DNA from 4 places in the Paenibacillus sp. FSL R5-0912 genome. Region 2 is predicted to be linked to each of the others. Evidence: riboswitches for the same ligand, from Rfam matches in the RefSeq annotation. Region 2 holds a riboswitch; each other region holds the start of a gene.
What was found. A riboswitch is a leader RNA that binds a small molecule or an ion and turns the genes downstream of it on or off. The one in region 2 is predicted to bind cyclic di-AMP.

Region 1 (3,487 bases), 2.0 Mb from region 2:
TGCTTGCATCCGGGCACCTTGGAGGAGACAATTTTACGAATCCGTTCTCCGGCATGATCGGGATCCGTGAGGATGATAACCCCTCTGCGCTCCATGGCTAATGTAATCTTCGCAATGACCTTGCGGTCCACTGCGGATCCGCCTGTTTCAATCGTATCCGCTTCTACGGCCCGCTTAACGGCTACGGTATCGCTTTTACCTTCGACGACAATTAATTCTTTAATCATAAATAATTTACTCCCCTACTCTAAAACGCAAAAAGAAGAGGATTCGCTCCTCTTCTTTTTGGCTAAAGAATGTATAAGTGATGAGCGGTAGCTCTCTAAATTCCGTAAGTGCTACCCCCACTATATCTTATAAACCGCTAATTTGCAAAAGACTTGGCGCTTAGTTAAGCTCCGGCTTCACAGGTCCAATCACATAGATGGTCCGCGACTTCCGGCCGAAATTACGGGCATGGCTTAGTGAATCGTAGTAAACATCCACCTTGTTGCCTTTGATGGCACCGCCGGTATCCTCTGCTCGGCGAAACCCTAATCCCTCAATGTACACCCACCAGCCAATTGGTATTACATTCGGATCCACTGCAATAGTGCGGCCTTCCGTTACGCGTGTGCCGGAGGCGGTACGTGTTCCAATTCCCGGTTCTTCCGAGGAATACGCCGTCATAGATACGTTTTTGATCATTTTTTTGTATTCAAAATCTACGCCTGCCTTGCTCGTGACGTTGTTGCTCTTCGCGCTGACTTTGGATAATTTGGAGGTTGTTGTTGCTTTGGATGTAGTTGCAGCAGCTACAACAGGCTTCGGAACCGCTTTGGTGCCGACGGCAATAACCTTGTCTTTGGTTACCGTCTGAACTTCCTTGCCGACCATATTCATGGAGACTAGCTCCCCATCCTGATATATCTTCTCGATATGCTGGATGATCGCGCCCGGCTTGCCTGCCTGTGCAACTCTTACGTCTCCCTTATACAGAGAGGGGTCTGCGGTTTTGATGACCTTAAAAGGCAAGTTTACTGTCCGCTGTACGGTCTGCTTGGTAATACGGACAATCTTGACTTCCATGTCGGGTGTGACTGCGGTATCAAGCGAAGGGAAAATCTTATCATTGCCCTCCAGGCTGTAACCCAGCTTGGTAATGGCATCTCCGAGCGAATCCTCGGTGGTGTATAGGGTCTTGGTTGCACCGTCTGCAGTAAGCAAAAGCTTCTGCACACGGGTGATTACGACACGGTCGCCGTCTTGTATTTCATCACTAAGGCCAATAGATAGCTTATCATACGGCTGCAGCGAAATTTGTTCCTTTGCCAGCACATCACTGAGCAGCGTTTCCCGCGTTTCCAGTGTCTGCACCTGTCCGTCTATAACTAAAATTATTTCTTTATTGCTCTGACCGTGTACGTACAGCAGAATTAACAGTCCGATAACAATTGATATCACACCTGCAAGTGAAAGTACGCGAGGATTCACTTGCTTCAGCCGTAATGCGAAAGACCTGCTGGATGATTGCGAATCATGGGATACCTCTGGTTGGAATACGCCCACTCTCTCCATCCTCCTTACATAGCCCCGTCGTCCAAGTTATATCATGGTGACTGCATCATTTCTGACGAAACTAGGTTTGAGATTGCAACAGGATACGCCCGCATTGCTCCAGCGTTTCCTGCTCATGGATCGCCTGCTCGGCATAGCTACTCCGGATATCTGTTGTATAACAGTATGCCGGGAACATCCGCATTATTCATAACAAAAAAAGCCCAAAAAAGAGTTCACAGAGGACTCTTTCGTGGCTTCTCCGGTGTCGAATACGCGGGAATGTTTATGCACGAGGTTTCCTCTCTTACTTGCGCTTACGGGGTTAGCTGTCGGGTTCGGGCATAAGAGAGACGCCCTATCTCAGGTCACCCGCTCACGGCGGTTGCCCTCAAATTCACCCCAAAGACCACGTGAAGAAATCAAATAAATTCTGCGGCAATTCTGTGTTGTACTCTATGTACGGGCATGCGGCAGGGCATTTATTGGTTCCCCCGTTCTCCATACGGAGACTCAGCGAGACGATCCATGAAATAGTGACTGTCACAGTAACAACAGCTCACTGCACTGAAAAGATGATATCCTGTTTTGATGCATGTTGTAAAGGACGATTCAACCACGTTTACGTAAAAAAATGATTAAAATATTGTAATATTCAGCCGTTTTTGGACTATAAAAGTTTAATATATCGGCTATACTTCATTTTTCACCGCTTTTTCTCCCGTTTTCAGACAATCCCAAATCGTTCCAGTGCGTTCGCATACGTAATTTCAGCCAATTCCTGTAAATCAATCCCTTTTATTGCCGCAGCTGCCTCCGCTACAAGTCTTACGTGTGCGGTCTCATTCCGCTTGCCGCGGAAGGGGTGCGGAGTCAAATATGGGGAGTCCGTTTCGATCAGTAGCCGGTCCAGCGGAGTCTGGGCGAGCACCTCTTTGGGCACCCTGGCATTCTTAAACGTAATCGGTCCCCCGAAGGACAAATGGAAGCCGAGATCCAGACACATTTTGGCGCTTTCCCAGCTGCCGGAGAACGAATGCATCACCCCTCCAACCTCACCCGCTTTTTCCTCCCGCAGAATCCGGATTACATCCTCGTGGGCATCGCGGTTATGGATACAGATGGGCATCTTCAGTTCACGCGCCAGGCCGATTTGCTTGCGGAATACCTCATGCTGTACATCCTTAGGAGAGGTGTCCCAATAATAGTCAAGTCCGATTTCGCCGATGGCCACTACCTTGGGATGGCTGCAAAGCGAAGCGATCCATTCGAGGTCGCCCTCCTTCATACTGAATGCATCCTGGGGATGCCAGCCCACCGCTGCATAAATATAATCATATTTCTCTGCGAGCTCCATCGTTGTCGGTATCGTCTCCCGGTTGAAGCCAATATTGATCATTTTACTGACTCCGGACTCCAGCGCCCGGGCGATTACCTCCTCGCGGTCCTCGTCGAATTGCGGAGCATCCAGATGGGTATGTGTGTCGAATAACTGCATTATATTACATCCTTTCCGCCTTGATTTCTATGAAGAATTACAAGTATTTTAGGTTATTTTGCAAAAATATCTGCAATGGAGGACGGCAGCCGTGGAAGGGCTTTCTGCAGCCTGTCCTGCGGGAAATAGAGATGGTATCTGCCTCGGTGAATCCCGCTGATCGAGCGTACAATATCTGATACCTCAGAGATCTCCCGCAGCTTATCATGACGGTCAAGAAGCAGAATCTGTTTACTGTCAAAAGCATCCCCTGGACGAAATACATCATAAGGAAGGTCTGTCGGAAAATCGATTTCCAGATCATAATCCGCTCGCAGTCCGGCACCCGCAAAGCTGCGGCGGATTTCGTCAATCGTCTCTGTATCCAGATGCTCCATCTCCACATATTTATACAGTTTACGATGAATAAAACGGCTGCACAAGTCGCTTAAAATTTCATCTTTCTCCAGCGTC
Region 2 (3,487 bases):
GAGTCGGAGCTGGCAGAGCATTTCCTGAGCAGCCCGCTGGGCAAAAGATACGAAGACGATCTGATCATCGCCTCACCGATGACCATTAATCCGGATGGCTCTGTCACATTTTACAGCCAGGTTATGTCTAGTACTTATGTAGAGGTGCTGAGTGCAGCAGATCCGCTTGCTGTGCTGGGGGAGACGCTGGGCGGGAGCCCGTACAAGCCTTCCTTTGTGCTTAACATTAACTGTACGCTGCGGGACCAGCTCTTCATCCGGGACGGTCTGTGGGCGGATTTTGACAGGACTATGCTCGGATTCTGCGGCAACACTACAGGTTTCATCAGCTACGGAGAGCAATATTATAAAAAGCATGCCAACCAGACCATGATTCTGCTGCTGGTTGAATAAGGGAGAGTAGATTGATTATGCAGTGGATAACCAGATTACGCACTTCATGGGGCAAAAGCATCTCTGCCGGAGCTGTTCAAAGTCATAATACATTAGCCGTTCTTGAAAAAACGGACAGCTCCGGACAATCAGCCGGGACGCTAAAGACAGCTGGAGCAGCGGCTAATGCTACTGAGCCTCCAGAGAATACTGGCAGGACAGCTGCCGCTAACGACGCTTCAGCCACTGAATCCTATGGGATGCACGCCTATACCCTGGCCGGACAGATCCGCCGCGAAACTGACGAGATTCTTAAGGAAGAGGCCCAGCTGGTAGAGGAGTTTGCGGCTTTACGGGCGGGCAGCGGTGAGCTGATCAGCCAGATCGGCGGGACCCAGCAGCTTCTGGAGCATCTGAAGACCAACAGCGGACAGACCGAAGATCTCATCAATGAAATGTATGGCAGCCTCTCTTTTTCCTCCAATAAAATTGAATTCGCCAAAGAGGCCAATATCCAGATCTCGGCGGAAATGCAGAAGGCTTCGGCGGTATTTACTGAATTTGTCAGCTTGAATGAGGACCTGCGGGGGCATTTCCGGAGCATCGAGCAGCTGGCAAAGATCATTACGGATATTGCTGAGCAGACGAATCTGTTGTCGCTGAATGCAGCGATCGAGGCGGCGCGGGCCGGAGAGCACGGACGGGGCTTCTCGGTGGTTGCCACAGAAATCCGCAAGCTGGCCGACAGCACGCGCAGTCATGTGAAGGAGATCATGGGCTCCCTTTCGGGGATGACCCAGGTGATGGAGCAGCTTCACAGCAAGTCCGGTGACGGGACAACGGCGATGACAGAGACGAATGCGAAGATCAGCCAGTCCACGGTATACATGAACGAGATCGTGGAAGCGGAGGAAGAGGTATTCCAGCATCTGGAGAAGATTCAGGAATCGCAGGAGAGCAGCATGGAGGATGTGGAGCAGATCAATGGCGATCTGCTGCGTATTCTGGAGAAATCGGGACAGGATGCAGGGCAGTTCCAGAAGATGGTGCTTACCGTCCAGCAAAAAGCCGACCACTATCAGCAGCTGCTTAATCATTTGCATCAGATAGAGCAGCTGCAGCAGCTGGATGAAGCACAGAAGACTGGCGTATAAGCAGAAGCGAGTATCCGATAAAAAAGACTACACCCGGCAGAGGGAATGCAGGTGGTCAGCCTCTTTGCTATGTAACAGCACTGCTCCAGAGAAACGGAGCAAAAAGGAGTAAATCATCGGCCGCTTAAGAGCGAAAGCAAAGTATACGCCTTCATTCGTGCAGGAACGGCATTTTTGGCTTCTTTTGTCAACCGCAGCGTTTTACATTAAATGGCTGCAGGCGTAAGATTCAAATCAACAACCGAATGAAATTTAACTGTTCTCAAATGGCTGAATTCCAGTAATGGGAACGGGGGAACCAACGGTGATTACGGCTTAGGCTCAGATAGCGGCCGCACACCTGGGGTGAATCCTTGCTGCATGCTGTATAACGGTGCTCCGGCAAGGTAGGGCAATCTCGCTGCCCGAATCCGTCAGCTAACCCCGTAAGCCTCGAAGAGAGAGGATGAGCGCCATGATCGATTAACCGACCACGGAGAGCCCTGCTGCTGCTGTGGTCTTTTTGCTGTGCAGGCAGCAGGGGGAGACGGTCTGAATTAAGACGGATAATTCATATAACAACGGGAAAAGTTTATTTATATTGTGATCAGAACTGCCTAAGGAGGTGATCGTTATCTTAACTACATTTATCGTGTGCTTCTGGGTCGGACTGCTCCTGCTCCTCAGCGGCGGACTTCATGGGCATGGCCTGGCGGGTCATCTGCATGCGGGGGGCGGTGACGCCGGGGGGCCGGGCTTTGTGCCTATACTCCCGCTGATGGTGTTTGTCACAGTCTGGGGCGGCGCTGGTTATATGCTTAGCCGCTTCAGCGGAATGAGCGTGCTTGCAGTAGTGCTGATCTGCACCATGATAGCCTTGCTGACAGGGTGTCTGATGTATGCAGTGCTGGCCCGGGTGATGACCCGGTATGACAGCAGCATGAATGAATTGGATTATGAGCAGGCAGGGCAGCTTGGATACGTCAGTGTACCTGCAGCGGATGGGGCAGCCGGGGAAATGAAATATGTGCTGCACGGAACGATGCGCTCCATTGGAGTGCGGGCAGCAATCGGCCAGCAGCTCGTGAAGGGCGACAGGGTGATTATTTTGAAGGTGGATAAGGGAATGGCGGAAGTAACCCTCTTCGAGAGGGAATTCGGAGAATTATAAATGACGGGGAGTGTCGGACCAAATGGTTATTCTTTATTTAATCTCGGGCATTGTTGTTGTTATTCTGCTGGCTTTGTTCAGTATCGTGACCGCTTATAAAAAAGTCCCGCCCAATCAGGCGATGATTGTATACGGTCTCGGCGGTAAAAGAGTGGTGCAGGGCGGCGGGACGTTCGTCATCCCGGGCTTCCAGAACAATAAGACCATCTCGATGATGCTGATGAGCTTCGATGTCATTCCAGCGCAGGCGATGTTCTCCCGGCAGGGCATCAAGCTCAACCTGGAGGCGGTCGCCCAGATAAAAATCAAAAGCGATCCCACCGCTATTCTGACGGCCAGTGAGCAGTTCATCGACCGGCCCGAAGAAGACCGCGAGACAATTATCCTGCATTCGGTGGAGGGCCACCTGCGCGGCTTAATCGGGCAATTGACGGTGGAATCCATCCTCAAGACGCCTGATGAAATCAACAGCAAGATGAGGGAGACCTGCTCGGAGGACCTCGACAAGATGGGGCTTGAGGTCGTCAGCTTCACCATCAAAAAAATTACGGATGACAAAGGGTACATCGACAATATGGGGGTTCCGGAAATTGAGCGCATCCGCCGCGATGCCAGCATTGCCAAGGCGGAAGCGGAACGCGATATTCAGATCAAGCAGGCCGAGGCGGAGAAGGAATCCTCCATTGCCAAAGCCAATGCACATCAGGCCACCATTGAAGCGGGAACCGCCGCCCGCGCGAAGGAGTCCCTGTACGAGAAGGAACTGAACATTAAGCAGGCGGATTTCAAGCTGGAGACAGAAGTGAAGAAG
Region 3 (3,487 bases), 2.2 Mb from region 2:
TACAGTGAAATGGCACGGCTGGGCAAAGAAGATGCTCCAGTCAAAATCGTTGAATTCGGCGATTACAAATGTCCGGCTTGCGCCCAGTTCACCGGGGTGATTAAACCGCAAATCGTTCAGGAGTATGTCAATCAGGATAAAGCAGCCTTTTACTTCGTCAACCTGGCCTTTATTGGTACAGATTCGAGAACAGCTTCACTAGCGGCACTGTCCGTATATCATCAGAATGAAGAGGCTTTCTGGAAATTCTTCGATGCCATCTATGCTAACCAGGGTGAAGAAAAGGTGGAGTGGGCAACACCGGACTTCCTGGTAAGTCTGGCACAGCAATTAGAACTGCCCATTGACTTCGACCTGCTGCGTAAGGATATTGAAGACAAGACCTATGAAAGCGAACTGGAGAGAGATATCCAGGTTGGCACAGACACCGGTGTAACCAACACGCCATCACTGTTTGTGAATGGAGTCAAGGTGAATGAACCTTTTAATATGGAGGAAATTGATGCTCAAATCAAGGTAGCTGCGGAAGCTGTGGCTGCACAATGAATAAATTCTCTGCATTCTGCCGCCGGAATTGTCTCTACTTGGCCTGGTTCGTCTCGGTTGTTGCTGTAGCAGGCAGTCTGTATCTCAGTGAAGTGCTGAAATATGAGCCCTGCAAGCTATGCTGGTTTCAGCGGATATTTATGTACCCGCAGCTTATTTTGCTCGGAATCGCCACTTACCGGGGGGATAAGCGCATTATCCCTTATGTGCTGCCCTTAAGTTTGATTGGCGGAAGCATTTCGATCTATCATTACGCAGAGCAGAAAATTCCGGCACTTAGCAAGGTGCTTCCATGTACAATCGGTGTCCCGTGCAACACGGATTATCTGAATTATTTCGGATTCATCACCATCCCGCTGCTGGCACTCATTGCGTTCGCATTAATCACAATTCTGCTATGGACAGGGCGTAAAGAGGATGCAGGTGAGTAAGAAGCCGTCAGGCAGAATGAAGAGTAACTATTTCCCTTAAATTGAGTGTAAATTATTAAGCAGAAATGCTGTAAAATCACGCGATAAAGTGATAATGAAAGAGAATGAAAGATCAAGACATACCGGATCATGGATTTGGTTGTTTTGGTTGTTTTTCATTCTTTTTTCATTTGTTTCAACGCTTTACGGAAGAGTCATTGTAGATTAATATTAGTCCTTGTGAGAAGTTGAATATGCGCTGAATTTTCCGGAAGGAAAAACGGGGGAACCAAACTTGGCCGAGTGCCAACGGGGTGAATCGGAAGCGGGTCAGCAGACTCGAAAACCGTAGGGCTACCACAGCCCGAATCCGCCAGCTAACCTCGTAAGCAATAGTGGGATAATGACCATGCACTCAAGGCATGCGGATCATTTCCGTATGCCTATTTCTGTGCCTGCATTTATGAAATCCACTTATGAAAACAGCGCGCGGTACTGCCGTTTCAACTTAACAAAGAGAGGAAATGTTACTACAATGGTAAGCAAGGTAAAACGACTATTGATCGGGCGTCCGATGAAGTCGAACGAACTCGATCATGAAAAGTTATCCAAGGTGAAAGCACTGGCTGTCCTGTCTTCTGATGCGCTCTCGTCTGTAGCCTACGGAACAGAACAAATCTTAATTGTACTCGTGGCCGCAGGCTTCACAGCTATCTGGTACTCATTGCCAATTGCATTAGCCGTATTGGGCCTGCTGGTCATCTTAATCCTGTCTTATCGGCAGACCATTTTTGCTTATCCGCAGGGCGGAGGCGCCTATATTGTCGCCAAAACTAATCTCGGGGTTCATACCGGCTTGCTTGCCGGAGGCTCTTTGCTGGTGGATTATATTTTAACGGTGGCGGTAAGCGCCTCGGCGGGAACGGATGCGATCACATCAGCGTTCCCGGGTCTTCATAATCATAGTGTACTTATAGCGGTTACTGTCATTCTGCTCTTAACGATTGTCAATCTGCGGGGGGTTACTGAATCAGCTTCATTCATAGCCATTCCGGTATATCTGTTCGTCGTCTCCATCTTTGTGCTGATTATCGCGGGAGTCTTCAAGTATGCAACCGGCGGTGCTCATGCCCAGGTTCCTGAGATCGGCTCGGCGGTATCGAATGTCAGTATGTTCCTTCTGCTTAAGGCCTTCAGCTCCGGCTGTTCGGCACTGACCGGGGTAGAAGCTGTATCTAATGCGATCCCTAACTTCAAAGCACCGGCTGAGAAAAATGCGGCTAAAACACTGGTGCTTATGGGTCTGATTCTCGGGGCTATGTTCACGGGGATTACGCTTTTGGCTTATTGGTACGGTATCATGCCGAACGAGAAAGCAACGGTTGTGTCGCAGATTACCGAGTCTACCTTTGGCCGCGGCGGTTTGTACTTCTTCATCCAAGGCATCACCGCAGTAATCTTGTTCCTGGCGGCGAATACAGCGTATTCGGCATTCCCGCTGCTGGCATTCATGTTCGCCAAAGACAAATATTTACCCCACGCCTTCATGGTACGCGGAGACCGGCTGGGATTCTCCAACGGCATTATTTTCCTCGGCGTAATGTCGGCTGTGCTTGTAGCCGCTTTTCACGGTAATACCGAAGGGTTGATTCCATTATACGCCGTTGGGGTATTCATTCCGTTTACCCTTTCACAGCTTGGCATGATGGTCCAGTGGTACAGAACCAAGCCTAAGGGCTGGCAGAGCAAATTCGCAGTGAATACAGTAGGCATGCTCACAACCTTGACCATTACGCTCATCTTCATTATTACTAAATTCTCGAGTGTATGGATGGCCTTCATCTTCCTGCCGCTTGTAATCATCGTGTTCCACCGGATTCACCGCCATTATATGAATATTGCCGATCAGCTGCGCATTTGTCCGGCTACGGATAAACCTTGCATTAAAGGAAGCACAGTGGTTGTACCTGTTGCCGGTGTCACCCGCGCGGTACTGCATTCAATCAGCTATGCGAAGTCATTGACTGAGAATGTGGTGGCTGTATATGTCGGATTCGATGAAGAAGAGATTCACAAAATGGAACAGAAGTGGGAAGAGTGGAACCCTGGGGTTCGCCTGATTGTACTCCGCTCGCGTTACCGCAGCATCATCCGCCCGCTGGTGAAATTCATCGATACGGTGGAGTGGAAAACCGCTTCAACAGACCATATTACTGTACTCATTCCGCAATTTGTTACGAAGCATTGGTGGCAGGCGATTCTGCATAATCAGACCAGCTTGTTCATCCGCTCTTATCTGATGAATCAGAAGGATATCGTTATAGCAACTGTGCCGTATCATTTGCACAAATAGACATACCCTTTATATGTATAACGGTTGTTTCCGCAGGTTGCGGGAGCAGCCGTTTTTTGTTATGCGCAGTGTGAGTGTACATGGAACCAGATAATTTAGTTGACAGAGAGAATGAGAATCAATATCATCAGTTTATGTGAGGCGAAGGCCACAATCACCTTTGACCAATAATGAATGT
Region 4 (3,487 bases), 1.9 Mb from region 2:
GGCCAATGAAATTAACGAGGCTTTTGAGAAAAACCGTTAGAGGACAGGATCCTTATGGAAATGACAGTACTGCCTGATCCATAAAAATGCCCGTGCAAGGATACCAGGTATCTTTTGCAGCGGGCATTTTGCTTTGGGCATGTTATTATTTCTTCTCGGCCAGCCATAAAGCGACATTCGCAATTTCCTCAGGGGCTAGTTTGTCTTTGAAAGAAGGCATCTGCCCGCGTCCCTTGGTCACAATGCTGTAAATCTGCGCCGCGTCATGCTGAGCGCCCTCCTGCTGCAGGTTCGGCCCTACACCGCCCTGAAGCTGATCCCCGTGGCAGGTGATGCAGTTGGCTTTTACCAGGGCCTCCGCGCTGGCTGCGTCCAGCACAACCTCAGGCATTGTAGGCTTGTTCTCTTCAGCCACCTCGGCTTTGCCGGGCAGGGTAAACATTAAGACCACGGCAAAGGCACAGGCGGCAAAAAACAAACCGCTCATGATCCATTTCTGCATCTGCATCCGTCCCTTCATGTAAGCTGCTTCCTTCATTATACCGGATGGTGAAGCGTTATCATAGTATTTGTGTCAAAAAAATGAACGAAACTCCTGGGAAATTTGCATACATACAGAAGTGGAATGCTATTTCTCATAGACCATACAATAAAATGGTTTATCGCCAGATGGAGTTCTTCGTTCATAAGTATCCGTTATGGTAAATCCGCATTTCTGGTAAGCACGGATGGCCCGCTGATTCCAGGTCAGTACCTCCAAATCGATCTCCCGTTCCGGATAACGCAACAGAGCCGCCTGAACGATGGCCTTCATGAAGAGATGTCCCATGCCATGACCGCACAGATCGGGCCGCATGCCGATTCCGAGCCGGACTACACCCTCCATAGGGAACAGCTGGGCGAAGCCGCATAGGATTCCCTGTCCGTTCACGATGGAAACGTATTGTTCGCTGCGAAGCTGCGGATCACCGAATTCAACACCGAGCGCCTGCATCTGCTCCCAGGGCATCCAGCCGTAAATATTATACGGGGGCCTATAGTTCCACTCACAGATCTCAGCGCCATGCCGCGACTCCATAGCAACAACATAAAAAGATACCGGAGAACTTATCATAAGCGGAGGCCACCTTTCAAGGGAACATTACTTCATTCTATAAATATTATATACAAAATGAGCAGGATTCGACGCAAAAACCTTGCAGATAGACCGGAACTTGACAAACGCCAAAAAATATTTTAGGAAAGGGCCGAATTGATGTTTTACAAATATAGAGCGGGGTAAGTAATTTTATAGACAAAAAAATAAGCCCTCCTCCAAGATTTCGGCAAAAATCCTGGAAAAGCGCTTATATTTAGGACAAATTATTGCACATCGTCATTGTCTTCGGAATCAGTAGCTACAGTCTTGTAAGCATCTGTACTCATAATCCGTTTGGCGCCAACGTAGCGGTTGACGTAGTAGCTGTCACTCAGCGAACTGATGGTTACACCACGCGAGGAAGAAGCATGTGCGAACTCACCGTCACCAACATAAATACCGACATGGGAAACGCCTTTGCCGCTTGTATTGAAGAATACAAGATCGCCCGGTCTCATCTCATCACGGGATATAGCAGTGCCCATCTGATATTGGGAGCCGGATTGGTGGGGCAGGTTAATTCCGATCTTATCAAAAACATACATTGTAAATCCGGAGCAATCAAAACCGTTCGTGGATACACCGCCGGATACGTATTTGGTCCCGATGGCTTTGTCGATAACTTTATCCATTTTGGAATCCGCGAAAGCGCTTCCTGCTCCAATGGTGAAGATGATGGAAAAGCTTAGTACTGCGGCTGCTAGCTTCTTCTTCAAAAGTAAATACCCCTTCCAAATGCCTACGAGGTTAGCTTAAGGGTTCGGTTGAAGGTCCCCTATGACCCCTCTTAGAATAGGAGGTCAATTCACCCAAAGTTGGTTCCCCCGTTTCCCTAAATCTTTAGGGAACTCGGCACGACTGTTGATTAGGATTAGCTGTTATTCAATACATGACAAAACCTTTGTTAAAAGCGATTCAATAATTACAAAAATGTTACTAAAAGCTCACTGCGATAATTGTAGCAAAGACTAGGGCGCTTGGCAATCACTTATAACATATTAATGCATTTTTTTTGCGTTTTTTAGAGTTATAGCTGCATAGAAAGACTCATATTTAACGCAGCGGGTGAGCTGTTGATGAATTTTCTTTGGATTTGGGATAAAAAGGTGTTTCAGGGCCTGCAGATGAGTGTAAAAGGTAGAATAAGGAAAAGGAAAAACCCGGAAATGATTACGGCAATAATCAAAACCGGGCTCGTATAAGTTACATTTAGATGTTAGAGGTACAAATATTCGAGGAAATGTTCAAGGGTTCAATCGTAAGCGACAGCTTGGTAGGCTGTTGTGCTCATTACTCTTTTAGCGCCAACGTAGCGGTTGGCCCAGTATGCCTGACTCAGCGAACTGATGGTTACACCACGCGAAGTGGAGGATTGTGCGAATTTTCCATTGCCAACATAAATACCGACATGGGAAACTCCGTTGCCCAGGGTATTGAAGAATACCAAATCACCGGAACGCAAATTACTCTTGGATACGGCTGTTCCAACGCTGTACTGTGCCTTAGAGGTGCGCGGCAAGGTCAGGCCGATACTCTTGAATACGTATTTGGTGAATCCGGAACAATCAAAGCCGCTGGTGCTGGTGCCCCCGGTTTTATATGACGTTCCAATGGTTTTTGAGATCACAGTATCCATTTTGGAATCTGCGAAAGCGCTGCCCGCTCCGAGTGTAAATACCATCACAAGACCTAGCGCTGCTGCGGTGCATTTCTTCTTAAAGTTCTGACTTCTCAAAAGATGTACTCCTTCCAAGGCCTGCGAGGTTAGCTTAAGGATTCGGTAGAAGGTTCCCCTATGACCCCTCTAAAGCGAGATCAATTCACCCAAAATATGGTTCCCCCACTCCCCGGTGCTGGGAATTCGGCGTTTTGTGCACCAGAATAGTGACATATCGACATAAGGTTAATGGCTTCGGTTACATAGCTGCATAATTCCATTTGAAAGATTACAAATTTGTTACTAGTAGTACAGGCATCATTGTACCAAAGGATTTACAGTTTTGCAAATGCACTTGTCGCAGCTGTAAACAAAAAAGAGTCATGCACCTCACCAGAGGGCGATGACTCTTTTAGTATGCCGTTTTGGCGGCCGATTATTGTGGGAATGATTTACTGGACCAGAGATGATACTGCGCGGCTATGCCCCACATTTTGAATAGAGTGGATGGCAGAGGGGCAGCCTGGCGCAGGAGCAGGGCCGGGAGACCCGGAAAGAAGAGCGCTGCAGCGCCGCAGAGGATCAGCATCACCAGACTTCCTGCGCCCAAAATGACGGATATCCCGATGGAGTGCAGAAGGACTTTCAGACAGATCAGCAGCGAAGGGAACATGCCCGTGCCTGCAGTATAA

Region 1: it holds a riboswitch for cyclic di-AMP, as region 2 does, so the genes downstream of both, R50912_RS00140 (resuscitation-promoting factor) here and R50912_RS08580 (NfeD family membrane protein) in region 2, are expected to answer to the same signal.
Region 3: it holds a riboswitch for cyclic di-AMP, as region 2 does, so the genes downstream of both, R50912_RS17750 (APC family permease) here and R50912_RS08580 (NfeD family membrane protein) in region 2, are expected to answer to the same signal.
Region 4: it holds a riboswitch for cyclic di-AMP, as region 2 does, so the genes downstream of both, R50912_RS00485 (C40 family peptidase) here and R50912_RS08580 (NfeD family membrane protein) in region 2, are expected to answer to the same signal.

Annotation. Positions count from the first base shown of each region.
Region 1 covers NZ_CP009282.1:28,521-32,007, reverse strand. The annotation lists gene rnmV (ribonuclease M5) at 1-227, opposite strand, end outside; gene R50912_RS00140 (resuscitation-promoting factor) at 388-1,548, opposite strand; cyclic di-AMP (ydaO/yuaA leader) riboswitch at 1,836-2,065, opposite strand; gene R50912_RS00135 (TatD family hydrolase) at 2,264-3,034, opposite strand; gene R50912_RS00130 (HD domain-containing protein) at 3,088-3,487, opposite strand, start outside.
Region 2 covers NZ_CP009282.1:2,035,903-2,039,389, forward strand. The annotation lists gene R50912_RS08570 (FIST signal transduction protein) at 1-393, shown strand, start outside; gene R50912_RS08575 (methyl-accepting chemotaxis protein) at 411-1,526, shown strand; cyclic di-AMP (ydaO/yuaA leader) riboswitch at 1,785-1,973, shown strand; gene R50912_RS08580 (NfeD family membrane protein) at 2,131-2,676, shown strand; gene R50912_RS08585 (flotillin family protein) at 2,699-3,487, shown strand, end outside.
Region 3 covers NZ_CP009282.1:4,231,723-4,235,209, reverse strand. The annotation lists gene R50912_RS17760 (DsbA family protein) at 1-546, shown strand, start outside; gene R50912_RS17755 (disulfide oxidoreductase) at 543-977, shown strand; cyclic di-AMP (ydaO/yuaA leader) riboswitch at 1,204-1,363, shown strand; gene R50912_RS17750 (APC family permease) at 1,492-3,309, shown strand.
Region 4 covers NZ_CP009282.1:100,317-103,803, forward strand. The annotation lists gene R50912_RS00470 (4a-hydroxytetrahydrobiopterin dehydratase) at 1-40, shown strand, start outside; gene R50912_RS00475 (c-type cytochrome) at 146-502, opposite strand; gene R50912_RS00480 (GNAT family N-acetyltransferase) at 629-1,114, opposite strand; gene R50912_RS00485 (C40 family peptidase) at 1,363-1,854, opposite strand; cyclic di-AMP (ydaO/yuaA leader) riboswitch at 1,860-2,003, opposite strand; gene R50912_RS00490 (C40 family peptidase) at 2,391-2,819, opposite strand; cyclic di-AMP (ydaO/yuaA leader) riboswitch at 2,877-3,015, opposite strand; gene R50912_RS00495 (hypothetical protein) at 3,232-3,487, opposite strand, start outside.